3 regions of the Protofrankia sp. CiP3 genome follow, and region 2 is predicted to be linked to each of the others. Evidence: predicted binding sites of a transcription regulator. Region 2 holds the regulator's gene; each other region holds the start of a gene.
What was found. The regulator LexA, encoded in region 2, represses DNA repair genes until DNA is damaged. The targets are predictions, from matches to a motif close to CGAACNNNNGTTCG.
Positions count from the first base shown of each region.

Region 1 (10,075 bases), on a different contig from region 2:
GTCGGCCGCGTTGTCCACATTTCCTGCGTGAGCGTGCTGGGTGGCTCCTTCCCGGCCGAGGCTGACGAGGCCGTGCCCGTCACCATGACGGGCTTGGCGCGGGCTGACGCGCTGGCCGCGGCCGAGCACACGGCAATAGCCGCCGCCGCCCGCGGTCTGGCGGTGACGGTGCTGCGGGCCGGCGACGCGTACGGACCACGGGCGGGCAGATGGACCCTGTGGCCGTTGCTGCTGCTGCGGGCTGGCCGATTCGTTCTGGTGGACTCTGGCCGGGGCGTGCTGAGCCCGGTCCACGTCGACGACCTTGTTTCGGCGATCGCCGCGGTGGCGGACTCCCCGGCGACGGTAGGTGAGATCCTGCATGTCACCGGTGGCACGGGCATCGGGGCAGCCGAGTTTTTCGGCCGGTATGCGCGGATGGCGGGCCTGCCGCTGCCACACTCGGTACCTGCGGCGGTGCTTCGTACGCTCGACTCGGTCGACCGACTGCTGATCGAGCGTGGGTGGTTGTCCGGGCGGGTGAGCTCGCGCCTGCATCCTCGATCTTATGTCGATCTTGGCCCCCTTGCGTTGACGGAGCTGACCCGAACGGGTACCTACTCGATCGCAAAGATCAGACGCCTTGCCGGCTGGCAGCCCCGCGTTGGCCTTGACGAGGGGATGGCTCGCACGGAGGTGCTGCTGAGAGAGCGGGGACTGCTCGGCGTTGCGAAGCCCGCCAGCCGTGGGTGAGGGGCCGACCCTGACGACATCCAGGCTGCTCGCGCTTCCCCTGACGGTGTGGAACGCGGGCTTCGTGGCCGAGGAGCTGGGACCGCTGTTGGCGGGTGCGTGCCTGCACCGGGCGCAGGGGATCGCTGTCGACGCGGCGGGCGATCCGACCGCCGCGCTACGGCGGGACCTGCGCCGCCGAGCCGGTGCGGGGCGCGGTGTGATGACGTGGACGGTACGCGGTGACGACTCGGCGGCTGTCGGGCTGCTGGCGGTGGATGCCGTTGACCGGCGTGCCCTGGTGTCGGTGTCCATCGGACGTCCCTACCGGCGTCGGGGGTATGCCACCGAGGCGCTGCGGGCGCTGGCCAGCTGGCTGGAGTTCCGCGGTCAGGTAGTCGTCGAGAGCCGGGTGCGGGTGGGTGACCGCACGGGTGAGCGGCTGGCTGTGGCGACCGCGTTCGTGCCCGCGGACATAGTGCTGGCGGATGGTTGGCGGGTCTGGTTCCGGCCGCCGCCTCCGTAGCGTCACCACTGTCCGGGCGGCACGGTCGCATTCTCATCATTTTCATAACTTAGAGTTACCAAGCTGGCCCCGATGTTTACCTCGCCGCAGGATGCGGCACCATAGATGCGATGTCGCGAATGGGACGGTGTGGACCGGTCGCCCAGCTCGCGCGTCCGTGTCGGTTGATCATCGGCGCGTGTCATGGATGGGGGACCGTACGGTTGGCGCGAAGGCGCCTGGGAGGTTCTCAGAGTGAGCGTGGAAACCCAGCGTGAAGTCGCACTTACGAACAGTCCGGACGAGGCAGGTCCAGTGCGACCGCGCGGGTCCGAGGTCACGTATGATCATCTAATTATTCCGCCACATTGGCGCCGTTCGGACGAGTCCGGGCCAGGGGCGTGCAATCCGCTGTTCCCGGATGATCCGTGTATCGATCCGCATAATCCACAGACCGGTCCCATCACGGGCGCCATGACCGGCCCTCTGCTGGTGGGTACCACCGCTCGTGCGTTCGCCAAGCTCGACGACCTGGTCCGCCTCAATGCCGACGACCGCGCGGTCATCGACGCCCGGCGGGATGACGCCGAGCAGGCCCTGCGGGCGATCTTCCCGCCGCGCTGCGCGTTGCCTCTCGTCGGTGTGGCGACCATCGGTTCCGCGGGGCGTGACACGATGATCCGCCCGCTGGACGAGGTTGACATCTTTGTCGTGTTCAGCGCCGCCAACAGCGCGTGGAAGCGCTTCCGTTGGGACTCTCGCGACCTGCTGCTCTGTGTCCGTAACGCGATCGGCGGTGACCGCATCCAGACGATCGGCACGCGTGGCCAGGCCATGCGCATCGTCTACAACTCAGCCCCGGACGTCCATCTCGTGCCCGCCTTCGACCATCCGCGGGCTGGTTATGTCATGCCGGACTGTGTGGGCGGATGGCTGCCGACCCGCCCTGAGCGGCACGCGAGCTGGATGGCGGACGCGGGCCCGCGGGTCGCCTCGGCGGTTCGGCTGCTCAAGGCGTGGAATCGAGTCTGTGGCAGTCATCTGCGTTCGTTCCACCTGGAGGCGCTCGCGGGCAAGATTCTGATCAACCGTGGGCTCAACACCCGGCAAGCGCTGGCGGAGGTCTTCAGGCACATCGAGAACAAGGGATTCACCGCCTACGACCCGGCGGAGGTCGGCGGTGACCTGTCGACGTACCTGCAGCCAGGCGACTGCGACGCCCTTGCGGAGTCGGTGCGTTTCGCCCGTGCCCATGCTGATGACGCTGTTGAAGCGGAACAGGCAGGCCGGCACGAGGATGCTGTCAACCTGTGGCGGCAGGTATTCGGGCCGGAGTTTCCGACTTTCGGTTAGGGGCTTTCGCGGATATCGGTGGCAGAGTCCCTTCGCGACCGCGGCACGTCCGTGATGGCGGATGCCGCCTCCCGGGGCGTGGTCACGGCGTGCTCTGTGTGCTCTGTGTGCCCCAAAGCCCGACTAGGACCTCGGCGTTGTTGATGGTCGGTGGCAGAGCCGGCGCCGGCTGTCCCGAGCCGGTCCGGCGGTAGCGTCGCCAGGCGACTCGGCCACCAGATCTTCGGGCCGATGTCGAGCGCCAGCGCGGGGACGAGGATCGAGCGCACCACCAGGGTGTCGAGCAGCACGCCGAACGCCACCAGAAAGCCCACCTCGGCAAGCTGTACCAGCGGCAGGATGAACAGTACCGAGAAGGTGGCCGCCAGCACGACTCCCGCCGAGGTGATGACGCCGCCGGTGACGGCAAGCCCGTGGCGTACTCCCGGCTCGGGGCCGATTCTCTCAGCTTCTTCCCGGACCCTGATCATCAGGAAGATGTTGTAATCGATTCCCAGCGCTACCAGGAAGATGAATCCCAGCAATGGCAGGGAGGGATCGGCACCGGCGAAGCCGAACAGCCAGTCATATGCGAGCGCGCTGGCGCCGAGCGCGGCCAGGAACGACAGCACCACGGTCGCGATCAGCAGTAACGGGGTGACCACCGCCCTCAGCAGCAGCCCGAGAATCACGGCCAGGACACTCAGGACCACGGGGATGACGACCCGCTGATCGCGCACGGAGGCGGTGCGTACGTCCAGATTCACGGCGGTTGTTCCGCCGACCAGCCCGTCCGCGCCGGGTATCGCGTGGACGGCATCCCGGAGCTGTTTAACCGTGTCGAAGGAGGCCTTCGTGTCGGGCGGCGGCGAAAGAATAGCAATGAACTGGACCAGGTTCGCTCCGCGCCCGTTTTCTTCGGCAGCGGTGACCGCGGGATTTCCGCGAATGGTGGCAAGGACGTCGGCCGCGGCCGAGGCGTTGGCAATGACATATGCCGGCGCGGTCGCGCCAGCCGGGAAACTGCGCTGGGCGAGTTCCTGACCTACCACGGAGTCCACCGGTCCGGTGAATCCCTGATCTCCACGTAGGTCCGTGTTCAGATGTACGGTCGCGAACGCCAGCCCGGTCAGTACCAGCGTGGCCGCGATCCAGACCCGGCGAGGCCGCGCGGCGATTCGAGCGCCGGCCCGTGACCAGAAACCGGATTCCTCGACCGCTCCCGTGCCGTACACGGGGATGAACGGCCAGAACAACCGCCGGCCGCACGCGACAAGCACGGCCGGGAGAAGCGTCATCATCGTTACCAGCGCCGCGGCTATACCGATGGCTCCCACCGGGCCGAGACCTCGGTCGGAGTTGAGATCGCCCAGTAACAGGCACAGCAGGCCCACGATGACCGTCGCGGCGGAGGCGACGACCGCCGGCCCGGCCCGGCGGATAGCGACCCCCATTGCCTCGTGCGCACTTTCGTGCCTGGTCAGTTCCTCTCGGTATCGGGCGATGAGCAGAAGCGCGTAGTCGGTGCCCGCGCCGAATACAAGCACCCGTAATATTCCAGCGCTCTGCCCGTTGACGGTCAGCTCGCCGTACCTGGCCGCGAGATAGGTCAGGGCGGTGGCCACCTGGTCGGCGATGGCGACCGACAGCAGCGGCGCCAGCCACAGGAAAGGGCTGCGGTAGACGATGAGGAGAATGACCGCGACAACCCCACCGGTGACGAACAGCAGGGTGGTATCGACACCGCTGAACACGTCGTAGGAGTCTGTCAACAGACCGGCTGGTCCGGCCAGCCCCGTCTGTAGCCCGGGCGGCGCGGCATTGCGCACGATCCGGCGGATCTCCTTGACGTCATGGGTGAAATCCACGATGTCTGACCGCTGCGCGAGGCTGATACTCAGCAGCAGCGCATTGCCCCTGGGGGACGGGATAGGCCCACCGATCGGGATTACGGAGAACCTTTGGAGCTCGTGACCGAGCGCCTCCACCGTTGCCCGGTCGGCGGAGGTCAGCTCGGGATCACGGGCGAAGACGACGATCGCCGGTACGGCGTCCCCGCCCGGCAGGAGCCGCTGGGCCGTGAGCACGCGGGTGGATTCGGCTCCGGCGGGCAGGAAGGCCGCGGCGTCGTTCTTCTGCGCGTCGGCCAGTCTGGACGCGAGTGGGCTGACAACGACCGTAATAATGATCCACAGCAGGAGGGCGGCCCACTTGAGCCGTGGCCGGGCCGACCACGCGACGATTCTCCAGGCTCTGTCCACCAGCATCCCCGCCTCCGGTCCCAAGCAAGGATGTTCGCAGGAAGGCCGTCTGAGACGGAAGCGATACGGCGGGCGCGACAGCGTGACGGGTTATCAGGGTTTTCGAGCAGGCGGCATGCTGTGCCCCATCAGCCTGCGGCTCCATCGACACCCGGAGCGCCAGCTTCGGTGGCCCAGGCGGTGGCGATGCCGGCGGCGACGGTCACGTTGTTGCGGACGACGGCGATGTTCGTCTCCAGGCTGGCGCCGGCCGTTTCGCGGTGGAACGTCTCCAGCAGGAAAGGGGTGACGGCCTTCCCGCGCAGGCCCCGCCGGGCCGCCCCGGCCAGCGCCTCAGCGAGGACCCGGTCATGCAGGTCATGGTCGAGCTGCTCGGCCTCGGGCACCGGATTGGCGACGACCACGGCAGAGCGCAGGCCGAGCGTGTCGGCATCGGCCATGACGGCGGCGACCTGCCGCGCGTCCTCCACCCGCCAGTCGACAGCGAACTCCGTCCGGGACAGGTAAAAACCGGGGAAGCTGTTCGTTCGCCACCCGAGCAGGGTCACGCCGAGGGTTTCCAGCCGTTCGAGCGTCGCGCCGACGTCCAGGATCGACTTCACCCCCGCGCAGACCACGGTGATCGGGGTACAGGCCAGCGTGACCATGTCCGCGGATTCGTCCGCGCTGTCGGCCCAGCCGCGGTGCGCCCCGCCGAGCCCGCCGGTGGCGAAGACGCGGATGCCGGCACGGGCGGCGAGCAGCGACGTGGCGGCGACCGTGGTCGCGCCGGTACGGTGCAGCGCGGAGGCGACGGGCAGGTCCCGGACGGACAGCTTCGCTACATCCGAGGCCTCCGCGATTGCGCTGAGCGCATCCGGGCACAGGCCGACGGTGGGTGTCCCGTCGATCACGGCGATGGTGGCCGGCGTCACTCCGCGGTCGCGCAGCAGCGTTTCCAGCTCGGCCGCGACCTCCCGGTTACGGGGACGCGGCAGGCCGTGGGCGATCAGTGTCGACTCCAGCGCGACCACCGGCTGCCCCGTGCCCAGCGCTGCCCGGACCTCGTCGGCAACCGCGAGCCCTCGCATCGCCCGACACTATCCAGGCGCGGCGCCATCAGCCGCCGCGCCTGGTCGAGGTCAGGCGAAAAGATCGTGTACCGTCACCGGGCGTAGCCCCTTCTGCTGAAGACCGGTGATGATTCGAGGCAAGGCGGGGATCGTGCCCGCATGCCCGAAGTGCAGGCTCACCACCGAGCCGGGCTGTACCGCGGCAAGCGTGCGCGTGACCACCGCGTCGGCGCCGGGGTCGGTGTAGTCGAGCGGATCCACATCGTAGGACAGGCAGTGCGCGTAACCAGCCCGGCCAGCCTCGGCGAGCACCGTCGGGGTGGCATGGTGCATCGCTGAGGGCCGGAAGTAGTCCCCCGGCCCGCCGGTCACCCGCTCCATGATCTCCTGCGAGCGCTCCACCTCCGAGCGCACCACGGCAGCGCTCTGTCGGTCAAGATCGGCGAGATGGGTGTACGTGTGGTTCCCGATTTCGTGTCCGGCGTCCCGGACGCGGCGGGCGTAGTCCGGGTACCGCTCCAGCCAGTTGCACACGAACATGCAGGTGATCGGCACTTGGGCCTGGGCCACGGCGGCGAGGAGCCCGTCGACCAGAGCGATGTCGCCGTTGGTGTGGAACGTCAGCGCCACCTCCGGACGGCCTGAGCTCGCGCGTACCAGTTCGGTCGCCGGGCCGCCTCCGGTGGATGGTGTTGAGGAGGCTGCCGCGGCGGCACCCGCCGACGGCGGGACAACTCCCGCGGTGGCCGTTGGCGGCGTGCCCGCCGACGGCTCGGCGCCGCGGCCGCTGTCACCACCGCCGTTGTCGGTGCCACCGCTGGTACGGCCGCCAGCCGCGCATCCGGCGAGCACCACCGCCGCACCCGCGAGCAGGCCGCGCCGAGTCGATGAACCGGAAAAGCACACCGCAGCACCTTACCGCCGGTGCTGGGTCAGCCCCATCGCGCGTTTCGCGGGGTTGATCGCGCTCTTCGCTTCGGCTATGCTTCGAACGTGAGTTCGACTTCCTTTGGGGTAGAAGGGGTGGCCGGTATGCGGTTGGCTGATCTGCCCGCACGGCGGGGTATGGCGGCTCGGTTCGATCCGCTCTCTGATCCTGACGCCGTGAGCGGAGATCGGAACAGAGCTCATCGGGCGTGTGCGTTGACCGTGTCGTCCTCGCTCGAGGGCAAGATGTTCCTGCGGGGCCAGCTCGACGCGGAAGGAGGGGAGACCGTCACCGCGGCCTTGGACGCGGCTATGGGAGGAGCGCCCGCGGCGGACGATACGCGCTCCAAAGCCCAGCGTCGGGCGGACGCCCTGGTCGAAATCGCCCGACATTATCTGGGCCAGGCAGATCTTTCGCAGGTGCATGGCCATCGACCGCAGCTGACCGCTGTAGTCGATGTCGCGGCGTTGCTACCGCCGATGCGGGCAGCAACCTCGGCGGCCTCAGAAGCCGGCCCGGATCTTCCTGCCGTCCCCGCGCGTGCGGCAGCGGCGGTCCGTCCGCCGGAGTTTCCCACGAGGCTCACCGTCCGTGCTGGTTTCACCGGCGGATGGCCGATCAGTCTTGCCGCCATCCGCCGGATCGCGTGCGACGCACAAGTCAGTCATCTGCTGACCTGGGGCGAAAGTAAAATTTTCGATCTCAGTCGGGAGGCTCCCACGGTCTCTGCCGCGCAGCATCGCGCGTTGGAGCTCCGCGACGGCGGATGCGTCTACCCGGGCTGTGACCGGCCGCCGTCGTTCTGCGACGGTCATCATCTCGTGCATTGGATCGATGGGGGGCCGACCGAGCTCGACAATCTTGTTCTGCAATGCGGGCGGCATCATCGGAGGCTCCATGAGGAAGGCGAGACCCTCTACCGCGACGACATCGGCACCTGGCGGATCCGGGGAGCCGACGCCGACAGTGAGCCCTAGGGCGTGTTTCGAAAGCCATCTGTCCGGCTCGCCACGTCCAGGCGGCCTCTGGCTGCGTTCTCGGCCACACCGATACAACTCATCCGGTATCGGTGTGGCCTGCGGCCTTGCCAGGAACTACCTGGACGCGGCTCCCTGATCGAACCACGACTTCCGAAACACGCCGTAGTCCGAACCGATCATCCGGTATGCACCGCGGGGTGAACCTGGAGACCACGGCGGTTCGGGCCGACATCGACGACAACCTCGTCGCCGTCCCGTACGGTGCCGGCGAGCAGCTCCCGGGCCAGCGAGTCTCCGATCGAGGTCTGCACCAGCCGCCGCAGCGGGCGGGCCCCGAAAACCGGGTCGAAGCCGGCGTCGGCCAGCCAGGCACGTGCCGCGTCGGTGACCGTCAGCGTGATCCGCCGGTCGGTGAGCCGGGCTCGCAGCAGGCCAAGCTGGAGGTCGACGATGCGGGCCAGGTCGTCGCGGTCAAGCTGGTCAAAGACCAGGACATCGTCGAGCCGGTTGAGGAACTCGGGCTTGAATGCCTCCTGGACGACGACCATCACGGAATCGTGCCGCACCTGTGGCGACAGAGTCGGATCCGCGATGAATTGCGACCCGAGGTTGGACGTCAGTACCACGATCGTGCTGCGGAAGTCGACCGTCCGGCCCTGGCCGTCGGTGAGACGCCCGTCGTCGAGCACCTGCAGGAGGATGTCGAAAACGTCCGGATGCGCCTTCTCGATCTCATCCAACAGGATGACACTGTACGGGCGGCGGCGGATCGTCTCGGTGAGCTGCCCGCCCGACTCGAATCCGATGTAGCCGGGTGGCGCGCCGATGAGCCGCGCCACCGAGTGCTTCTCGGCGTACTCGCTCATGTCGATGCGCACCACCGCGCGTTCGTCGTCGAACAGAAAGTCCGCGAGCGCCTTCGCCAGCTCGGTCTTGCCGACCCCGGTGGGGCCGAGGAAGAGAAAAGAGCCGGTCGGCCGGTCCGGGTCGGAGATGCCGGCGCGGGCACGGCGCACGGCATCGGAAACAGCACGTACCGCGGCCCGCTGGCCGATGACGCGCCTGTGCAGCTCGTCCTCCATCCGGAGCAGTTTGGCGCTTTCACCCTCCAGCAGCCGGCCGGCGGGAATTCCTGTCCAGGAGGCGACGACTTCGGCCACATCGTCCGGGCCGACCTCCTCCTTCAGCATTGCGCCGTCTGCCTCGTCCGCGCCGGGCAGCGCGTCGGTTGCCGCGGCGAGCCGTTTCTCCAGGATGGGGATCGTGCCGTAGCGCAGCTCGCCGGCCTTGGCCAGGTCAAGGTCGCGCTCGGCGACCTCAATGGCCCGCTTGGCGTTCTCCAGCTCCTCCTTGACCTTCTGGACCTCGACGATGGAGCTCTTCTCCCGCTGCCAGCGGGCGGTCAGGCTGGACAGCTCGGTCCGCTTCTCGGTGAGTTCGCGCTGGAGGCGGCCGAGACGGTCCTTGGATGCCTTGTCGCTCTCCTTGGCCAGAGCCATCTCCTCGATCTCCAGGCGCCGGACGGCCCGCTCCAGCTCGTCGATGGCCACCGGCCGGCTGTCGATCTCCATCCGGAGCCGGGACGCGGCCTCGTCCACAAGGTCGATGGCCTTGTCAGGCAGGAAGCGCCCGCTGACGTACCGGTCGGACAGGGTGGCGGCGGCGACGAGAGCCGCGTCGGTGATGCGAACACCGTGGTGCACCTCGTAGCGTTCCTTGAGCCCGCGCAGGATGCCGATGGTGTCCTCCGTCGACGGCTCGCCGACCAGAACCGGTTGGAACCGGCGCTCCAGGGCTGGGTCCTTCTCGATACGGGTGCGGTACTCGTTGAGGGTTGTCGCGCCAATCATGCGCAGCTCGCCGCGGGCGAGCATGGGCTTGAGCATGTTGCCGGCGTCCATGGAACCTTCGGCGGCGCCGGCACCGACCACCGTGTGCAGCTCGTCGATGAACGTGATGAGCCGGCCTTCGGCGGAGCGGATCTCGTTGAGGACGGCCCGCAGCCGCTCCTCGAACTCGCCTCGCAGTTTCGACCCGGCAACCATCGACCCGAGGTCGAGCGAGACGATGCGCCGGTCGCGCAGGGACTCCGGAACATCACCGGCGACGACCCGCAGCGCGAGGCCTTCGACGATTGCGGTCTTGCCGACGCCCGGTTCACCGATGAGGACCGGGTTGTTCTTCGTCCGCCTGGACAGGACCTGCACAACCCGTCGGATCTCGGCGTCACGGCCGATAACCGGGTCGAGTTTGCCGGCCCGCGCCTGCTCGGTCAGGTCGACGGAGAACTTCTCCAGCGCCCGGTA
Region 1 covers NZ_CAKJTM010000001.1:120,609-130,683, forward strand. Annotated here, with positions in the region: gene MJ797_RS00535 (NAD(P)-dependent oxidoreductase) at 1-732, shown strand, start outside; gene MJ797_RS00540 (GNAT family N-acetyltransferase) at 725-1,237, shown strand; gene MJ797_RS00545 (nucleotidyltransferase) at 1,472-2,569, shown strand; gene MJ797_RS00550 (MMPL family transporter) at 2,566-4,809, opposite strand; gene MJ797_RS00555 (pseudouridine-5'-phosphate glycosidase) at 4,938-5,879, opposite strand; gene MJ797_RS00560 (polysaccharide deacetylase family protein) at 5,931-6,767, opposite strand; gene MJ797_RS00565 (HNH endonuclease signature motif containing protein) at 6,927-7,766, shown strand; gene clpB (ATP-dependent chaperone ClpB) at 7,946-10,075, opposite strand, start outside.
Region 1: a site for LexA is predicted at 6,850-6,863, ahead of MJ797_RS00565 (HNH endonuclease signature motif containing protein). Genes of this name have one in related genera too.

Region 2 (10,075 bases):
TCTCCCACCGGGACCTCCGCCGGCAACGACCCCCGCACCTGGACCGTCGACCGCACAACCGGGAAGGCATGCTCGTGCCCGGCCTGCCGCGCCTCCGTCATTGGGCCGGCCCCGGTCAACCGGTCAGCGGAGAGCTCGGCGCCGACCGTGTCGACCGGCTCCGGAGCTGACGCTACTGATGACACTGACGCCGACGCAGGCTCCACGAGAGCATCAGATACGTCCACCGCGCCCGGCCCGCCATACTGCCCGGTGAGCTGACGCGCCCGCTCCTGGGCGCTCAGCACACCGAGTTCCGCGCGGGTTTCCTGAGGCAGGTAGTCCAGCGCCAAGCGGCGGAAGAGGTAGTCCATCACGGACTGGGCCATCCGGACATCCGGGTCGTCGGTCATGCCGGCCGGCTCGAAACGCATGTTGATGAACTTGCGGACGTAGGCGTCCAGCGGGACACCGTACTGAAGCGCGATCGAGATCGCAATGGAAAACGCGTCCATGACACCTGACAGGGTGGAGCCCTGCTTCGACATCTTGATGAAGACCTCGCCGAGACCGTCATCGGGATAGGACCCAGCGGTCATGTAGCCTTCCGCGCCACCGACGGAGAAGGACACCGTCCGGGAAGGCCGGATCTTCGGCAGGCGGCGACGGACGGGCTGGTACTCCTCCGGCAGCCCGCCGACAGCCACCGCGGCTGCCGTGCCGGTGCCCGCGGCCGCTCCCGCGGACCTCTTCGCGCCACGCAGGTCGGACAGCGGCTGGCCGACCTTGCAGTTGTCCCGGTAGATGGCCAGGGCCTTCAGCCCGAGCCGCCAGCCCTCGAGGTAGATCCGCTCGACGTCCTCGACGGTTGCCGAGGACGGCATGTTGACAGTCTTCGAAATAGCTCCGGACAGAAACGGCTGGACCGCCGCCATCATCCGGATATGCCCCATGGGGCTGATCGCCCGCTCGCCGATCGCGCAGTCGAACACCTCGTAGTGCTCGCGGCGCAGGCCCGGCGCGTCGATGACATGGCCGTGCTCGGCCACGTACTCGACGATCGCCTCGACCGTCTCCTCGGCGTAGCCGAGAGCCCGCAGCGCGGCGGGAACCGTCTGGTTGACGATCCGCATGCTCGATCCGCCCACCATCTTCTTCATCTTCACCAACGCGAGGTCGGGTTCGATGCCGGTGGTGTCGCAGTCCATCGCCAGCCCGATCGTGCCGGTCGGAGGGAGCAGGCTGACCTGCGCATTACGCCATCCGTGCTTCTCGCCCAAGGCGTGCGCACGGGCCCATTCAGCGGCGGCCAGGGCGAGCACCCGGGCGTCATCCGCTCCGGCGTTGCGGACCGTGTCCGTCGCGGCGGCGTGCTTACGGATCACCCGGCGATGGGCCTCGGCGTTGCGCGCGAAGCCCTCGTACGCCCCCATGACGCCCGCGAGCTGCGCCGAGCGCCGGTAGGCCGCCGCGGTCATCAGCGCGGTGATCGCGCCAGCCATCGCCCGGCCGCCCTCGGAGTCATACGCGCGGCCTGTCGCCATGAGCAGCGCACCGAGATTTGCGTAGCCGATCCCGAGCTGGCGGAACGCCCGGGTCACCCGGGTGATCTCCGGGGTCGGGAAGTCAGCGAAACAGATCGAGATGTCCATCGCGGTGATAACCAGCTCGACGGCGGCGACGAACGCCTCCGCGTCGAAGGTCAGATCGTCGCGCAGGAACCGCATCAGGTTCAGCGAGGCCAGGTTGCAGCTGGAGTTGTCCAGGTGCACGTACTCGCTGCACGGATTGCTGGCGCTGATCCGGCCGGACTCCGGGCAGGTGTGCCAGTCGTTGATCGTGTCGTCGTACTGGATCCCGGGATCCGCGCAGTCCCACGCGGCCTGCGCGATGGTGCGGAACAGCGGCCGCGCCCCGATGGTCTCGATGATCCGCCCGTCGATCCGGGCCCGCAGGTGGAAGTCGGTGCCGTCGAGCACCGCCCGCATGAACTCGTCCGTCACCCGGACCGAGTTGTTGGCGTTCTGGTACTGCACCGAGACGATGTCACGGCCGCCGAGGTCCATGTCGAAGCCGGCGTCCCGCAACGCTCGGATCTTGCTCTCCTCACGGGCCTTGCTCTCGACGAAGTCGACGATGTCGGGGTGGTCGACGTCAAGCACGACCATCTTCGCGGCTCGTCGGGTCGCGCCACCTGATTTGATCGTCCCGGCCGAGGCGTCGGCTCCACGCATGAAGCTGACCGGGCCGGACGCGGTACCGCCGGAGGAGAGCAGCTCCCTGGACGAGCGGATGCGTGACAGGTTCAGCCCGGCACCCGAGCCACCTTTGAAGATCAGGCCCTCTTCCCGGTACCAGTTGAGGATCGACTCCATCGTGTCGTCGACGGACAGGATGAAACAGGCCGAGACCTGCTGTGGCGCCGAGGTGCCGACGTTGAACCACACGGGGCTGTTGAAGCTGAAGACCTGGTGCAGGAGCATCCAGGTCAGCTCCTGCGCAAAGACCTCGGCGTCGGTCTCCGACGCGAAGTACCCGTTCTGCTGCCCGGCGGCCGCGTAGGTGCGCACGACCCGGTCGATGAGCTGGCGCAGCGACCATTCGCGCGTGGCAGCGCCCAACGCGCCGCGGAAGTACTTGCTCGTGACGATGTTCGTGGCGTTCACCGACCAGAAGTCAGGGAACTCCACCCCGCGCTGCTCGAAGTTGACCGAACCGTCCCGCCAGTTGGTCATCACGACGTCCCGCAGCTCCCAGGTGACCTCGTCGTAGGGATGTACACCGGGTGACGTGTAGACACGTCCTACTTTCAGGCCGGTGGTCTTACCAGCGGGCCGGGTCGACTTCGTGCCGCGGGTCTCGGTCATGGCGCTCCTCGTCTGGCGGATACGGCATTGGGCGGCGACTAGGGCGTGTTTCGACAGTCACCTGGACGCGGCTCCCTGATCGAACGACGACTTCCGAAACACGCCGTAACCAGCTGGTGAACTACCTGGCCTGCGTCCGAAGACCGGCGATCGCGGTCTCGAAGTCCGCCAGGGAGTCGAAGGCCAGGTACACCGAGGCGAACCTCAGGTAGGCGACCTCGTCAAGATCTCGCAGTGGGCCGAGAATCGCTCGGCCGATCTCGTCCGAGGGAATCTCGGCCGCTCCGGACGCACGCAGCGTGTCCTCGACCAGCTGAGCAAGCTGGGCCAGCGCGTCCGTCTCCACCGGGCGGCCCTGGCACGCCCGGCGCACCCCCGCCACCACCTTCGCGCGGCTGAACGGCTCGGTGACCCCGCTGCGTTTGATGACCCGTAGTGATGCCTCCTCGATCGTCGTGAACCGGCGGCCGCAGGACGAACACGATCGCCGACGGCGGATCACGGCACCTTCCTCGGTCTCGCGGCTGTCGACAACCCTGCTGTCCGGGTGTCGACAAAACGGGCATCGCACGGACGATCCCCCAAGATCTTGATGACTTACACCTTCGTAACTACCACATGTTGTGGTGGACGATAGAGTCAGCCACCACGGCCTGGCAAACCCGCCGGCGTGTCCAACGGTCAGGGCAGGCGAAGCGCCTGACCCGGAACAAGATCGGTGGTGTCGAGCTGATTCATACCGGCCAGCCGCGCCACAACCACCCGGGTGTCACCCTCAGGCGCCAGCCCACGCGCTATCCCCCACAGGGTCTCCCCGGACTGGACCACATGAACACGCGCCGGCCCGCCGCCCCCACGCGACGAGGCCAACGAGGTCACCCGCGCGAGCGACAGGACCAGACAGAAGACAGCCGCGACGAGGACGACCAGGACCGCCCGACCTCTCCTGGTCAACCTCAGTGGAGGCTCAGCCGACCTCTCCACCACACACTCCTTCAACCTCCGAGATCGCAAACGACGAACATCCGTTCGATCGAACTCCCGATCGAGTTTCTACCGCACGACCCCGACGGAATCGCCACGACACGCTCGAACAGACGTTTGAGAAATTCGGTCACGGCAGTTACGGTCGTACCGATGAGATGTCGGTTGTGACCACCAGCGCCGGTTCCTGGCAAAACCACCGGGTCCGCCGGGAGCGGAGTCTGCCACGACCGCGAAACGAAGGAGAACGGCAGGTATGACCACCGACCCCAACCGCGCCCGACGTGGCCGGCCACCACGCGGCAGCGTGCGCGACCTGCCGGACGGGCCGGCGGACGCGTCGGGCCTGACCCCCCGCCAGCGCAAGGTGCTGGAGGTGATCCGCAATGCCGTCGAGCGCCGCGGATACCCCCCCAGCGTGCGCGAGATCGGCCAAGCGGTCGGGCTGACCAGCACAAGCAGCGTCGCGCATCAGCTCAGGATGCTGGAGGAGAAGGGCTTCCTACGGCGTGACCCCCACCGCCCGCGGGCCATGGAGGTACTTTCCGCGGACGCACCGGTCCGCCCGGCGGCACGTGACAGCCTCCGTCTCGGGGCACCAGCGACGCCGGCTGCCGGTGCCGACGGATCGGTGGTCCCGCCGGACGGCCGTCGCGACGCGGCCTACGTACCCGTCCTCGGCCGCATCGCGGCGGGCGGGCCGATTCTTGCCGAACAGGCGGTTGAGGAGATCTTCCCTCTTCCCCGGGAAATCGTCGGCGAGGGCACCCTGTTCATGCTACGCGTTGTCGGGGATTCCATGGTCGATGCCGCGATCTGCGACGGGGACTGGGTGGTCGTCCGGCAACAGCCGGTCGCGGACAGCGGCGAGATCGTCGCCGCAATGATCGATGGCGAGGCCACGGTCAAGACCTTGCGTCACCGTGATGGCCATGCATGGCTCCAACCACAGAACCCGGCCTATGCCGATATTCCGGGTGACGAGGCGGCGATCCTCGGCCGGATCGTCGCGGTTCTGCGCCGGGTCTGATCGTGGCTGGCTGTGCCGACCGGGAGAAAGCCGGACGCATGGTGGCGGTCGTCGGGCCGACCGCGGCCGGCAAAAGCGAACTCGCGATCGACCTTGCCGCCGTACTCGGCGGTGAGGTCGTCAATGCCGACTCCATGCAGCTCTACCGCGGCATGGACATCGGCACAGCCAAAGTACCGACGCGGGAGCGCAGAGACGTCCCGCACCATCTGCTTGACATCTGGGAAATCACCCATGCCGCTGACGTGGCGTCCTACCAGGCCAGAGCACGAACCGTCATCGACGATCTGCTGAGTGCCGGCCGGACCCCGGTGCTCGTCGGCGGCTCAGGGCTCTACATCAGGGCTGTCATCGACGACCTCAGGTTTCCTGGCACCGACCCGGCGGTACGCGCGCGCCTTGAACAGGAGCTGTCCGAACGCGGGGCGGCCGCGTTGCACGCCGACCTGACCGCGCGGGCGCCCAGAGCGGCTGCCGCCATCCTGGCCAGCAATGGTCGCCGCATCGTGCGCGCGCTGGAAGTGCTGGAGCTCACCGGCGGCTTCGCCGCCTCCCTACCGGAACACCGCGCGGTCTATGACGTCGTTCAGATCGGCCTCGACCATCATGACCTTGATATCCGAGTCGCCGACCGCGTGGCGGAGATGTGGGCTGCCGGCATGGTCGAAGAGGTTCAGACGCTCGCCGGTCTGGGCCTGCGGAAAGGACGCACCGCCTCACGCGCCCTGGGCTACGCCCAGGTCCTGGCGTGGTTGGATGGCGAGATCGAATCCAGTGAAGCCGCCCGGCTCGCGACAATTGCCGCGACGCGCCGATTCGTCCGCAGACAAAGGTCGTGGTTTCGCCGCGATCCCCGCATAATTTGGCTAGACCATCCCGACGTCGATCAGGTGGCGGGCATGGTCAGCTCAGCCTGACATGCGATGGGTACCGGCGACCCGTTCATCCCGGCGTCTGGAGACATCTGTGACCGCGCTCGAGCTGAACCTCGTCCCGGCCCTGTGCGCCGCATTCGACGACGGATCGTTGCAGCTGCATTACCAGCCCGAGGTTGACCTGCACAACGGGTCGGTCCCGGCAATGGAGGCGTTTCTGCGTTGGCAGCATCCCGATCGTGGGTTGATGCGCCCGTCACAGTTCATGCCGGTCGCCGAAGCGGCCGGCCTGTCCGAACAGGTCGGACGCTGGGTGCTGCGGACCGCCGTGACGGAGGCTCGGACGTGGCACGAGATGGCTTCAGGGACCATGATCCGCCCACCTCGCCTGTGGGTGAACGTCACTGCCGACCAGCTGACCAGGCCGGATTTCGCGGCCGAGGTGGAACACCTCGTGCGTGACCGGGGGCTGCCGCCGGGAGCCCTCGGGCTGGAGTTCACCGAACAGACTCTTGGGCTGGCGCACATCGGGGTCCCCCGCCTGTTGGCCCAGCTACGCTCGTTCGGGCCAGCGATCGGTGTTGACGGGTTCGGCACCTGGTATGCTTCGATGTCGACTCTTGATGTCCTGCCGCTGGACATGGTGAAGATCGACGGTCGGTTCCTTCATGCGATGCAGCGGGACCTGGAAGGTGAAGCCGTACTGGCCTCGATCATTACGCTGGCTCACCGACGCCGGCTGATGGTGGCGGCAGAAGGCGTCGACAGCGCGGTCATCGCATCCAGGTTGGCGGCGATGAACTGTGACCGCGGCGCCGGCCGGCTGTTCTGCCCACCCGTTCCCACCGACGACGCCCGGATGATCGCGCTCGGCCGCGGCCGGCCAGACCGGTGGCAGCAGCGATCGGGTCCATCCGCGGCGTCTTCCCGCCCCACGTCCCGCCACGCCGCCACCGTACCGATGCGCGCACCCGCCGGTGCCGGCTGAGTAACGGATCGACCATCCGCATGCAACCGTGTGTCAGAGAAGGGCAAATATGACGCTTCCCGCCGTTGAGGACACCATCCGCGACCAGTTCTTCGACGCCACCGGCGAGGGACTCGATCTCGTCGATCGAGCGGCCCTACGCCGAGTTCCGGGTCTGACGACCGAACTCGACGACGTCACCGAGGTCGAATACCGCCAGCTCCGGCTGGAACGAGTCGTCCTCATCGGCGTGTGGACCACCGGGACCGCCACCGACGTCCAGACCTCCATGACCGAGCTCGCGGCACTCGCGACCACGGCGGGCTCGGTCATCCTGGACGCGCTCGTCCAGCGCCGTGACACTCCCGACGCCGCGACATACGTCGGTTCCGGCAAGGCCCGGGAACTGAGCGAGGTCGTTGCCGCTGTCGGCGCCGACACCGTTGTCTGTGACGGGGAACTGACCCCCGGCCAGCTGCGCCAGCTGGAGGATGTCGTAAAGGTCAAGGTCATCGACCGGACCGCGCTGATCCTGGATATTTTTGCCCAGCACGCGACCTCCCGGGAAGGCAAGGCGCAGGTCGAGCTTGCTCAACTGCAGTACATGCTGCCGCGACTGCGCGGCTGGGGTGAGTCGATGTCACGGTCCGGCGGCGGCATCGGCACCCGGGGCCCCGGTGAAACAAAGATCGAAACCGACCGGCGGCGCCTGCGCGCGCGCATGACCAAACTCCGCCGGGAACTCGCCGACATGAAGACGGTCCGGGCGACGAAGCGGTCCTCACGGCAACGCAGCAGTGTACCCGCGGTCACGATCGCCGGATACACCAACGCCGGCAAGTCCTCGCTGCTCAACCGCCTGACCGGCGCGGGCGTGCTCGTCGAGGATGCGCTGTTCGCCACGCTTGATCCAACGGTACGGCGGGCCACACTCCCGGACGGCCGGATCTTCACCCTCGCGGACACCGTCGGCTTCGTCCGCCATCTGCCGCACCAGATCGTCGAGGCGTTCCGCTCGACCTTGGAGGAGGTCGCGGACGCCGATCTTCTCCTGCACGTGGTCGATGGTTCGCATCCCGATCCGATGTCACAGATTTCGGCTGTCCGCACGGTGATCAACGATGTCGACGCCGGTGACGTCCCCGAGCTGATCGTGGTGAACAAAACCGACCTGGCGGACCCGGCGGTACTGGCTCGGCTACGCCGAGAAATCCCAACCGCGGTCTTCGTGTCGGCCCGCACCGGCGAGGGCCTGACCACCCTGGTGGAGGCGCTGACCGAACATGTACCGCACCCCGCGGTTGACGTGCGTGTGCTGGTGCCCTTCGCCCGCGGGGATCTGGTGTCCCGGGTCTACGCCGACGGCGAGGTCCTCGATCTCGGGCACACAGCGGACGGCACCATTCTGCGGGCTCGGGTACCGGTCGGCCTCGCCGCCCAGCTCGCCGTGTTCCAGCTCGAACCAGCCTGAAAACGGATGGGCAAGCCGACCGGTCGAGCTCGTGTAGCTATGCCGCCCGCTGGCCGACGGCCTCGCGCCAGAAATCGATCAGCACCGCCGCGGTAGCCGGTGGATTTTCGGTCGCGGGTGAGTGCGCGGCGTCAGGGATCACTTCGTAGCGGGCACCGACACGCACGGCCATGTCCGCCTGCAGATGCGGCGGCCAGGCGTCATCGGCGATGCCGTGCGCAACCAGAACAGGCGCGGCGGCCTCGCGGATCACAGCCGCGAGCTCGCCGACCCGGTCAGGCTCGCCAAGAAGCTGCTCACCCATGACCCGCAGGCCAATGTCGCTGCTGGCGAAGAACCTGCGCTCGAGGAACTCCAAACCACCCGGTGGATAGACGGTGGTGTCCGCGACGCGCACCGCGGCCCACACCGCGTCGCGACCGCTGCGGTCGTAGACGATCCGCATGGCTCGCAACGCGATCCGGCGGGCGCCGACGATGCCCGCGGGACCCGAGCTGAGCAACACCAGGCTGGCCATGATCGAAGGCCGGTTAATGACCGCGGCACGGGCGACCAGACCGCCAAAGGAATGGCCGAGCAGATGCACCGGCCGGCCGATCTCGTCGACCACGCGCCCTACGTCCGCAGCCAGTGCCTCGACCATGCAGTCCCGTTCCGGATCGGCGGCCGGCGACTCGTACTGGCCACGCTGGTCGATCGCGATGACATTGAACCCCGCCTGCGCCAGCCCTTTCATGATCAGCAGATAGTCCTCCTTGCTCCCGGTGTACCCGGGCAGCAGGACGACCGGTGGATCAGCTGGTGAGCCAGCTCGCAGTGCCGCCAGACCCGCGTAGGTCAAGCGCCGCACTCCCGGTGGCAGTTCCGTCGACGTCAAGAGCATTACTAGTGACTCCCCCATTTCCAGCAGGCGACCACGTACCCCACACCGTAAGGCGCACCAACGTACTCAGCGTAAGATATCCATGACCGTTCGTGCGTGTCACTCGGCCTGGAAACAAGACTCGCGCCAGCCAGTACCTGCCACGAGGCACGGCCCGCCGCCATCAGCTCACGGGAGAGAGCGGGCTCGAGCCGCAGCAACCCGGGCGCGTCAGCCGCGGCCAACGCCGCAGCCACCGTGTCGTCATGAGCCGCGGCGCGTTCATCAAAGCCGCCGGGAGCGCCGACCGTCCGCCGCGCGCTGCCGTCCGCCATCACCAGGAACGCGACCCTGGCCGCACGTTGAGCCAACGTGACGCCGATGGTGGCAGCCTCCCGCGGGACGGTCATCGCGCTCACGCCGAATCCGGCCACGTCCCCCTGCCATGCCGTCTGTTCGAGCAGCCAGGCTCCGACCGTCAACGACAACGGCAACGTCGGCCGGTCCGGGCATTGCTGACCAGGTTGGCTTGCCTGTCCCAGAGTCACCGAGCGGGACACCCCGAAACCGGTCAGGGATCCCGACTGGCCGGCCGCATATGCCGCCGTTCGTGGGGCATCGCCGACAACCACGAGAAGGTCCGGCTCCCATGCGACCAGCCGACGAACGGCCTGGATTGCCGGTTCTCGCACAGCTACCGGCTCGCCTCGCGCCACCTCGGGAATGAGCAACGGTGGATGCGGGCAGGTCACCGCCGCGAGCAGCATTACCGGTGGCGCGTGGGCATACCGAGGTCGGTCAGCCGCCGCGTCATCCCGGTCTCCCCAGCATCGCTCGGTGTGTGCCGCGCGATCTGCCAGAGGTCACCCGCTCTGGTCCGTCGATGGGTCAGTGGCGGATCGTCCGCCACAAGATGGTGCGGCGCGCCTCTGGTGATCACAGTTTCGATCACATCACCGGGCCGGATCCCTGGGTCCGCGCTGTCGGAAACAGCCGGTGGCCGGAGGTGGACAAGCCGGCCGTCACGGGCACGGCCAGAT
Region 2 covers NZ_CAKJTM010000017.1:51,974-62,048, forward strand. Annotated here, with positions in the region: gene MJ797_RS09135 (vitamin B12-dependent ribonucleotide reductase) at 1-2,846, opposite strand, end outside; gene nrdR (transcriptional regulator NrdR) at 2,968-3,417, opposite strand; gene MJ797_RS09145 (LysM peptidoglycan-binding domain-containing protein) at 3,528-3,830, opposite strand; gene lexA (transcriptional repressor LexA) at 4,087-4,860, shown strand; gene miaA (tRNA (adenosine(37)-N6)-dimethylallyltransferase MiaA) at 4,899-5,777, shown strand; gene MJ797_RS09160 (EAL domain-containing protein) at 5,827-6,723, shown strand; gene hflX (GTPase HflX) at 6,773-8,173, shown strand; gene MJ797_RS09170 (alpha/beta fold hydrolase) at 8,211-9,056, opposite strand; gene MJ797_RS09175 (class III extradiol dioxygenase subunit B-like domain-containing protein) at 9,059-9,787, opposite strand; gene miaB (tRNA (N6-isopentenyl adenosine(37)-C2)-methylthiotransferase MiaB) at 9,802-10,075, opposite strand, start outside.

Region 3 (10,075 bases), on a different contig from region 2:
CGTGCGGCAGGAGCGGATCCTCGCCACTCGCCGGCAGACGGCCCGGGTGCAGGCCCGCTACGCCGACGACGGGCCACACGACCGGCGCCGACAGCTGCGGGTGCCCCGCTTCCTGTCGCTGTCGGCGCTTGCCATGGCCGCGACGCTGGTGGTGGCACTGTTCGAGGTCTGGTTCCTGGGCCGGTTGTTCCGCTACCTGACCGGAGTCGGCAGCTCGGTTGCCTCCGTCGAGTACTGGCTGTCCTATCTGCCGGGGGTGGGACTGGCCCTGCTGCTGTTCTGGACCGGCCATCTGCTCGCTGAACCGGTCGTCATATGGCGCCGGCGGCGTGCCGGATGGACGGATGCCGAACCGCCCTGGCCGGAATGGCGGGTGCCGGGTGCGCTCGCCGTCGCGGTGCTGGCGTTGATCGGCATGGCCGCCAAAGCCCGCGGCGATTTCCTGACGACGGCGGGACGGTTGTCCAACGAGCTCAGCCAAAACGGCGGTGCCAGCGGCGGGGCATCCGGCCCCTACCTGACCGTGGTGGTCGTCTTCCTCCTGGTGATGCTCAGCGTCAGCCCGATCGTCATGAAGATCGCTATTCACAATCCGGACGCCGACAGCGCCAACGATGCCGCCGCGGAACTCGCCGCGGCCGAGGATGACTACCACCGGCTCCGGCAGGAGGCCGAGAACGCCCTCGCCGTGCAGCAGGACGCTTGGGCGGGCCTGCGCGGGCTGATCTGGTCGACGTACAGCGCTGTCGACGATCTGTGGGTGATGGCGGGGCTGCGGTTCTCAGGGCTGCTGCCGCCATCCGGCCAGCCGCTCGATCCCGAGCCGCCCGACGGGAAAATGAGCGCCGGCCTGCTCGCGCGCACGCCGCGGACCCCGCCGGCGTTCGGCTATGTGCTGCACGCCGCGCACAACCTCGGCCCGTACTCCCCCGCATCCGCTGTGGATCGACTGAACAAGCTGGTGGCGCTGGCGGACGGCCAGTGGCAAGACCGGATCATCCCATCCTCCGACGATCCCGTGACCGCCGACTGGCATCGCTTTGCCAGGCTCGACACCCTCACCACTCACTGGAACCGTCCAGGCTGGACCCCCGGACGTCGCGCCTACCACTGGGTGCTGACCTTCGAGGGCGCCGCCGAGTTGCACGAACTGGCGACACGGTGCCAGGACCGGCTGCAGCTGCCCGGCCTCGACCGCGTGTCCCCCGACGAGCTGCGACTCACCCTCGCTCGGCTGGCCTTCGGCGACGAGATCGACGACATCGGCGATATCAACCGTGCTGTTGCCGAGGCCCGTCGGTCGCTCGCGGCCATCGAACCATTCACGCTGATCGTGGGTCCGGCGACCGGCTCCCCGGACTCGATCGGACTCGCCGTCGTCCCCTGGGAGCCGCTGCTTGCCCTGAATGACCACCTCCTTGACGCGGGGGCCCGCACGGTGAAAGCCATGGGCGAACCTGACGAGTTCCACCCATATATCAACATCGCCTACGTCGGCGAAACGATCGACGCGCGCCCGGTCGTCGAGACCGTCGCGGCCCTGCGGGAGCTGCCCCGGATCCGCGTCGTGGTCCATTCCGTCGCCCTGGTGGAGCTGCGCCGCGAGAGCCACGCGTACGAGTGGGATACGGTGGCCCGGCTGCCGCTGGGAGCCGGCGAGAACAGCGACGAGGATGCCGATTGGGACGACGGCCCCACCGCCGATTGATCATTTTGCGGAGTCGACAGCGACAGCGTACCCGGACGCGACGGTCTCGCAGGCACCTTGAAGGTCGTGGGCGGTCCGCTTCAGGAAGCGCCATCCACCGAGCTGATCCAGCACGCGGCAAGGACAACCGCCCGGTCGATCAAGGGCGACACCAGCAGTCACCTGGCCGGGGTTGGAACATCCAGGAACACGCCCTGTCCACGCGGAATCGTCATCGGGCCGTCGAGGTTGCCGCGATGCTCAAGGCGTCCGCGGTGGCCCGCCAGACGAGTCCAGATCGCTGAACGGGGTGGAAATGTCGGGATGGCGAGCTAAAGTGAACATATGTTCGATACATCCGATGGATGCGCACGATCTGATGTGTGTCCACCATGTGATGCGTGCGCAGGCCCCGAGCCCATCGCCGGGTTGGATGCGGATGCCTGCCTGACCCTCATGACGACCATCGTGCAGGAGAAAGCCAGGTTGGACGCGGCGCTGATCCGCACGCAGGCCCGGTTCGTCGAGCTGCGATCCGCGGCCGGGCCGGACCCGGTGTTCAGCGAGTTCGCCGCCAGTGAGATCGCCATCGAACTGGACCTGTCGTGCGGCGCCGCAGCCGCCCAGCTGAAGCTGGCGCACACGGTGACCTGCCGACTACCGGCCACCCTGGCCGCTCTGGCAGCCGGTGCGATCGACCTGGGCCGAGCGCGCGCGGTCGCCGACGCCACCGACTCGCTGTCGCAGGTCCACGCGACCGCTGTCGAGGAGAAGGTGCTGGCCCGCGGCGGTCGAGCCAGCCACACACTGTTCCGCCAGGCACTGCGCCGGGCCGTGCTCGCCGTCGACCCCGATGGCGCCCAGCGGCGCCACGAGAAGCAGCGCCGGGAGCGGCAGGTTCGCATCGGGCCCCTCGATGACGGCATGGCCGAACTGTGGGCGTTCCTGCCGGCCGCCGACGCCCAGGCCGCCTACCAGCACATCGACGCCCTCGCCCGCTGTGCCGGCGCTCCGGACGATCCCCGGAGCATGGATGAACGCCGCGCGGACGTCCTCACCGACCTTCTGCTGGGCCGCCATCATGATTACGAACCCGTCCACATCGAGATCGGGGTGATCGTGCCTGCTGACACCCTGCTGGGGCTGACCGACGCCCCCGGCGAGCTGGCCGGTCACGGGCCGATCCCCGCCGGGCTCGCCCGCGACCTGGCCTGCGCGGCCAACGCCACCTGGCGGCGGATCCTCACCGACCCCGTCGACGGCAGTCTCCTGGATGTGAGCCGGCGACGGTTCCCCTCAGCCGCGCTTGCCCGTCACGTGCAGACCCGGGACCGCACCTGTCGGTTCCCAAGCTGCCGTAAACCCGCCGCGGCCTGCGACCTCGACCACGTCCAGCCCCATGCTGACGGCGGGACCACCGACCCGGCCAACCTGCTCACTCTGTGTCGCCGCCACCACCGCATGAAACACAAGGGGAACTGGTTGGTCGACCTGGCTGGCTCCAGAGGCTCGGTCACCTGGACCAGCCCGGAGAAACGTGTCCACCACACCAGCCCGGAACCCTACATCGACTGCATTCCGAACCCGGAGCCGGAGCTGGACCCACCACCGTTCTGAAAGCAGTCATTCCAAAAACAGTCACCGCGGCTCATGCGGGGACTTTCACCTGGCCACCAGTGGGGATTCCAGACAGCCGGTGCCGACACCGCAGCCGAGGTCCGAGGTCCGAGGTCCGAGGTCCGAGGTCCGAGGTCCAGCATCGCATCCTGTGGGGTGGCACTTGACGGGTCACCGGTCATCAGCTGACGACCGGTGGGTCGGCGTGGGCTATCGACTGGCAGGTGACGATCACCCGGATCGTGCATCGGCGGCGACGGTACTGGCGCCGATGCGCCTGCCCGGGCCCGCGCACGGTCGTGGCGCCGGTGCCGGCGAAACCGGTCGGTAAGGGCCGGTTCACGCCTGCGCCGCTGCCGGAGGCAAGCCACCCGAAGACACCGCCCTGGAACGATTCTTTCCCTGGCTACCCGGCCCTGACGGCACCGACCCGCCCGGTCACCACGCACACACCAGACCCGCGGACTGACCCACCGCCGCAGCCAGCACCCACCCGACCGGCGACGCCGACCGGGTTCCCGACGTGCGCTTCCACGGCATCACCGAACACTTAGAGCGCCCGGCAATAGGGGACGCGGCGTCGCGGGGCTGGGGCACGCACCTCGCCGCGTTGTCGTCGGTCACCACCCAACACCTCCGGTGGCTCCCTCCGCCGCCTCGCGATGCACGCACCCCAGCCCCACTCCTTGATCCACGCCCCTATTGCCGGGCGCTCTTACCGAGCCGGTATTCCGGGGGCGGGCACGACCGAGTTCCGATAGCACGCCAGGGCGCACCTGTCTACCGGGCTTCTCGCAGGATGGCGGCCAGCGGAATCGCCGGCATAGTTCGGTGCCGTGGCGACAGGAATGAGAAATCCTTTCGCGGGCCGCCGGCCCGTGGTTGAAGGAGGCGACATGCGCCTTCGGCAACCAGTCGCCCTAATGATGGTGGGCATGGTAGCCCTGCTGGCGATGGTTTCCTGCAGTGCACACAAGCCTCGTAATGAGAAATCCTTTCGCGGGCCGCCGGCCCGTGGTTGAAGGAGGCGACATGCGCCTTCGGCAACCAGTCGCCCTAATGATGGTGGGCATGGTAGCCCTGCTGGCGATGGTTTCCTGCAGTGCACACAAGCCTCGTCAGGTAGCCGGGGGGCAGCCCCTCACCGAGCCGGAGAAGGAGGTGCTGCACGAGGCGGAGCAGATGCTGACACGTTCCTGTATGAAGGATCACGGCTTCGAGATGTGGGCCGTGCCCCGACAGCCACTGCCGGAGGACCGCGACTTTCCCTACGTGATCGACGACGTCGAATGGGCTTCGCGGCACGGGTACGGAAGCGACATCGACGCCGAGCGCAGCCGGCTGCGCGCCGCCGACCCCAACAGGCGATACTTCGAGAATTTGCCGTCGGCGGAGCAGGCACGTGCCCTGGAAGCCCTTAACGGGCGGCAGTCCGCGGCACGGCTTGAGGTCAGGACCCCCGACGGGGTGACCATGGGCCGGATTGCCGACGGCTGTACCTCGCAGGCCCAACAGGAAATCTACGGGGACTTGGCCTCCTGGTTTCGTGTCACCTCGGTGACCGACTCCCTCACTGCCCTGTGGCGCGCTGACGTCACCGCCGACGACCGCTTCGAATCGGCTGTTCGACGGTGGTCGTCCTGCATGAAGGCCCGCGGTTTCGACTACCTCACCCCGCTGAAGGCCCGCGAGGCATTTCTCCGGTCACCGCAGAGCGCGGATCGCCCACAGGAGATACGAACGGCGGTCGCCGAGGCGGAGTGCGCGCACAGCACGGGCATGTCCACGGACCTGCAGCGGATGGAAGAACAATACCGAATCCAGAGAACCCGACAGCACCAGACGGACGTCGACACCCGGGCACGCCTCGAACACGAGGCCCTGCCCCGCGCACGCGCCGCCCTCGCCGATATCGGCCGCTCCGGGGAGGGATAGGGCCGCCACAGGCGGCGCGGAGCCTGCGAGACAGGCATCGGCGACTCGGCCGATCGACCGGCAACCATTCGACCTGCGCCGGCCCCACCACCACTCGCCCTGCATCAACGGGAGGTATCTCATGAGAAAGCTCAGGAAAGTGGCGATCGTGTCAGCCCTCGCTGCTCTCACCTTCGCCGGAGCGCCCCTGGCTGCGGCCCAGGCGGCGGACGGCAACTTCTACGCCTGGAGGGACGTCAACTACGGCGGCCCATACTGCGCCTGGCAGGGTGACGACTCCAACTGGTCGACCTGCTCCCCGGGGGGCAACATGCTCAACCAGGCCTCGTCGGTGTGGAACAACGGCTACGCCGAGACGTATGACGACGTGAACGTGTACTGGGGCAGCGGATACTCCGGCGCCAGCAAGTGCATAGGCCGGGGCGGATACATCGCCGATCTTAGCTACTATACATTCCCCTACAACGGGACCGGCGGCGGCGAGACCCTCAACAACAACATCGCAAGCCACAAGTGGGTCCTCAACTCGACATGCTGATCCCAGCATAACGACGCCGTCCGCCAGCGTGCCGCTACCGGCATCTGTGGCCACCGCGGAGACCCGTCGGTGGCCACAGTTCGGAGCCGGCCCGCGCGATACCCTCGCGGACAAAAGGTTGCTGGGGGACGTCTCAGCCGGATGATGAGTAATCACGCCAGTCGCACTCCGGGGGAAACGTGGGCACCGTGGTGGTACAGATTCCCGGCGATGTTGTGAGTGGTGACCGGGTGACCGGTACGCCCGCCGTGCGGGAACTTCGTTCGGGCGAGGACGCGACGTTCGGCCGTGGGGCACCCGGCCTGCCGGTCGATCTCCGGCTCCATCATCCTGCGGTGTCACGGCTGGCCGGCCGCATCCGGGCGCATGAGGACTACTGGCTGATCAGCAATCTGTCGAACGACCGGACATATGCGGTCGAGAACCCGGAGGGCGGCGGAGAACACATCAAGATCGCCCCGCGGCGGCTGGGAATGCCGGTACCTTTCGAGTTCGCCCGGGTGGTCATACCGGCGGAAGGGGGCGGAGCGAGCTTCCTGATTTTCGCCCCGCAGCATACCTTTCTGGACCCGATAGCACCGTCCACCTCCACCGCAGAGCTGGACGGAACGCTGTCCGCCTTCCCCATGGACGAGTCGGCGAAGTACTTTCTCGTCCTGGTGGCGCTATGCGAGCCTCGTCTGCGTGACGGCGCGTCGACGGTGCTCCCGTCGGTTCCCGACATCGTCCGGCGGCTGAGCGGACATCCGGAGTGCATGGGGCTCACCCGCCGTGCGGTCGCTTTCCACATTGATTACCTTGCGCGCAGAAAGCTTCGGGTCCGGGAACCGGCGGCGGCGTTCGCCGCGCCCGGTGTCAGAGCGGACTGGCAGCGAGCCGCGTTGGTGTCGATAGCACTCCGGTTCGATCTGGTTCGCGCGGAGCACCTGACGTTACTCACCCCGTCGAGGACGGCGCCGGTCGGCTCGGCGTGCCGACCGGCGCGTACCTGAGCAGATTGGTCCGAACCCGTTCCACGTACCCGGCCGTCCGGTCCGGAATCCCGCCCTCCACCCGGACCACCTCGGCCGATGTTCGGTACGCGGCGGCGAGCAGCAGTTCCGGCTGCCCCGGCACCGTTTCGAGCTGGCGCGCGAGGACACACAGGTAGCGGCCGACCGCCGGGATCGAGTCCTCGGGCGAGAACGGCGGCCGAGGGAGCGTTCCCCGTCGGCCCGGCGGAAGGTAGTACTGCAGCACGCGGGGGGTCCATCGGGCGATGCCGTATTCATCGCGAGCTGGGTCGTTCAGATTCGGGTCGAAACCGCTCTCGGCCTCCAGCATCGCCGCGACGAGCGCCGGGCTCACACTGGGCTCGTCGCACATGGTGCCAGCAGCGATGATCAGGCTGAGGAACTGCTCCGGGATGCCCGCGTCCGTGTTCAACCATTGGGACGCGGCATCGACAGGGGAGGGTTCTGCGGAGGAAGCCTTCGTGAGCGGGCCCACGGTGCTCAATCCGGCCACGGACACCGTGCCCGCCTCGGTGGAGGAACGGCCCGCCTCGTCGGGCAGGAGTGTCAGGACCAGGGGTATGGCGATCGTGGCCGCCGCCGTGGCCACGGCCACGGCCTGGCCGCGGCCACGAAACCGGTGGCGCCGGATCGCCTGCCGCGACCGGCCGGACGTTCGCGTACCGGCCAAAGACTGGGCACGCGCCAGCAGATCGGCGGCGTTGTGCCGGCTGCGCGTCTGGTGGTCCGGCGCGAGACAGTCGGCGATGAACGAGCGCCATCCGGGTGACAGCCCGGGATCGAGCGACAGGGCCTGTCGGCCGGCCGCGTACTCGGCGATCGCGGCGACGCGCGATCTGGCCGTGGCGCCGAGGAAGGGATGACGGCCGGTCAACGCGAGATGAGCAGTGACACCGAGCGCCCAGATGTCCAGTGTGGTGCGTACGGCCGAGCCGCGATCGGTGAGCAGCTGTTCCCCGCGTTCGGGCGGAACGTAGTCCGACGAGCCCATGGGGGGCAGGTAGCCATGCGTTCCTTCTAATTCCGTAGCCAGGCCGAAATCGGTCAGGCGGGTCGACCCGTCGGCCATACGTAACACATTCGCCGGCTTGAGGTCACCGTGTAGCCATCCCTGGGAATGGAGGAAGGCAGTCCCCTCGCAGATTTCGACGATCATCCGGGCGGCGTCCGGTGCCGGGCCGTCACTGCGGCGTAACAGGGCATCCAGGCTCTCCTCGGCGAGCTCCATGACGAGCACGGTCGCCCCGTCCAGCTCGCCGTGTTCGGGGTCGTCGACAGTGAGCGCCTCGAAGAGGCGCACCAGCCGGGGGTGACTCAGCCGCCGGTGCAGGTCGAGCTCGCGGGCGGCCATCGCCGCCATGTGCGCCAGCTGGCGAGCCGTGACCGTGCCGGTGGGAAGGAACTTCAGCGCCGTCTGGGCAGGCGGGCGCGCACGGCCGGGCAACCCGCAGCCCGCGCCCGGACGGCTGTCGTCGTCCCCGCCGACCTCGCCCGCGGGCTCCGCCAGCTCGCCGCGATACACACTCCCCCAGCTCCCGGTGGCAATCCCGTCGACGACCCGCCATCGTCCCACCAGGTATCCGGGCGGGACGGTGACAGCCCAGGTGATCCCGTCCATCCGACACTCCTCGGGTAGACAATACGCGAACAAGGAAACGGGCGCGGCCTTCGGGATTCCGACAATCGGCTCCGTTCCAGGTTCCCGCTTCCGCTCCCCAGCTCGTCAATATAGGGAAAAAAGTGGCTCTCGGGACTGTCAACTCTCCGGCTCCGCCACGATTCCAACAGATGAAAATCTGCCACGATTCCAACAGATGAAAAGAGCAACTCGCGTTGACCGGCGATCAAGCTTCGGGTGGGGCCAGCAGCAGGCCGCCCGTGACCGCCGAGGCCGCCAGCCATGGCGACACCGCGCCGAGCACCGGCCACCGCGGAAACCGCGGAAACCGCGGAAACCGCGGAAACCGCGGAAACCGCGGAAACCGCGTCGACGAACGCCGAACCCGCCGTGGGAATGTCAAGCGATCTGATTCTGGCACGGATCTTGTGATCTGACTGCCCCAGACCGCATGTGGGCTGCTATTCCCACGCTGTAGTCACGTGCTAGGTGTGACTTCCCTGACCTTAGTGGTCGGCGCTGGAAGTTCATCCAGGGCCTGCCGGCGCCAGCCGGCGCCTCGCGTCATCGCTCCCCGCACATCGCTTCGCGATGCACGGGTACCCCGGCTCGTCGGCCCCGGTGGAACACCGCTGCCAGGGCCTCCTCCGCCTCGCGACGCATCCACCTGGCATCCGACAACCCCCGAAGGACTTCCAGCGCCAACCACTTGGGGTTCTCCTGCCGCATCGGCAGGAGGTGATCGTGGATCGGGTCGACCGGACCGGTGACGGGCTGCGCCCGTGCGAAAATCCCGCGCCGGCCGGAGGTTGCCCGCCGCCGCATCCCTCTCCAGTACCGAGCGCGCAACCGCACGACGGCTGTTGTGCGGTCAGGGCGGCTCCGGTCCGGCCGCGATGCTGTTCACTCGGCGCCCCAGCCCTGCATCCGCAGATAGGCGTCGAACACGCGGGCGCCCAGCAACCGGCGGGTGTGCACGAGCACCTTGGCCGCGGGGGTGACCAGGTACCGGGTGCGCGGCCTGATGGCGGTGACGGCGTCTTCGATCACCTTGGCGACGGCCTCAGGCGGGGCGGACAGCAGGGTCGACCGGTAGGACCGGGCCATCTTCTCATCGGCGGCGGCGTTGAGGGCCGCGTAAGGCCCGGACGGGGCTGCCGATCCGGCAAGCGTGTGGGCGGCGGTAGCACCGAATCCGGTACGGATCAGGCCGGGCTCGATGAGGCTGACCTTGATGCCGAAAGAAGCCGTCTCGAAACGCAATGCGTCGGTGAGAGCTTCCACGGCGTATTTGCTGGCATGGTAGTAACCACCGGCGGGGAAGACGAGCCGGCCGCCCATGGAGCCGACGTTGACGATCCGGCCCCGGCCGGCGGCTCGCATGCTGGGCAGGACGAGCTGGGTCATGCGCGCGAGCCCGAACACGTTGGTCTCGAACTGGCGGCGCACGCTGTCCAGGTCGGTTTCCTCGATGGTTCCGTACTCTCCGTAACCGGCGTTGTTCACCAGAGCACCGACGGCGCCGTGCTCGGCTTCGACCAGGGCGACGGCGGCGCGCATGGACTTCTCGTCGGTGACGTCCAACGCGAGTGTCCGCACGCCGGCCCCGGCGAGGTCGGTCATGCTCTCAGCGCGGCGGGCGGTGGCGTAGACGGTCAGGCCGGGAT
Region 3 covers NZ_CAKJTM010000055.1:5,109-15,183, reverse strand. Annotated here, with positions in the region: gene MJ797_RS17535 (2'-5' RNA ligase family protein) at 1-1,708, shown strand, start outside; gene MJ797_RS17530 (HNH endonuclease signature motif containing protein) at 2,144-3,304, shown strand; gene MJ797_RS17525 (hypothetical protein) at 4,337-5,239, shown strand; gene MJ797_RS17520 (peptidase inhibitor family I36 protein) at 5,361-5,777, shown strand; gene MJ797_RS17515 (hypothetical protein) at 5,957-6,769, shown strand; gene MJ797_RS17510 (protein kinase) at 6,714-8,408, opposite strand; gene MJ797_RS17505 (oxidoreductase) at 9,312-10,075, opposite strand, start outside.
Region 3: a site for LexA is predicted at 2,026-2,039, ahead of MJ797_RS17530 (HNH endonuclease signature motif containing protein). Genes of this name have one in related genera too.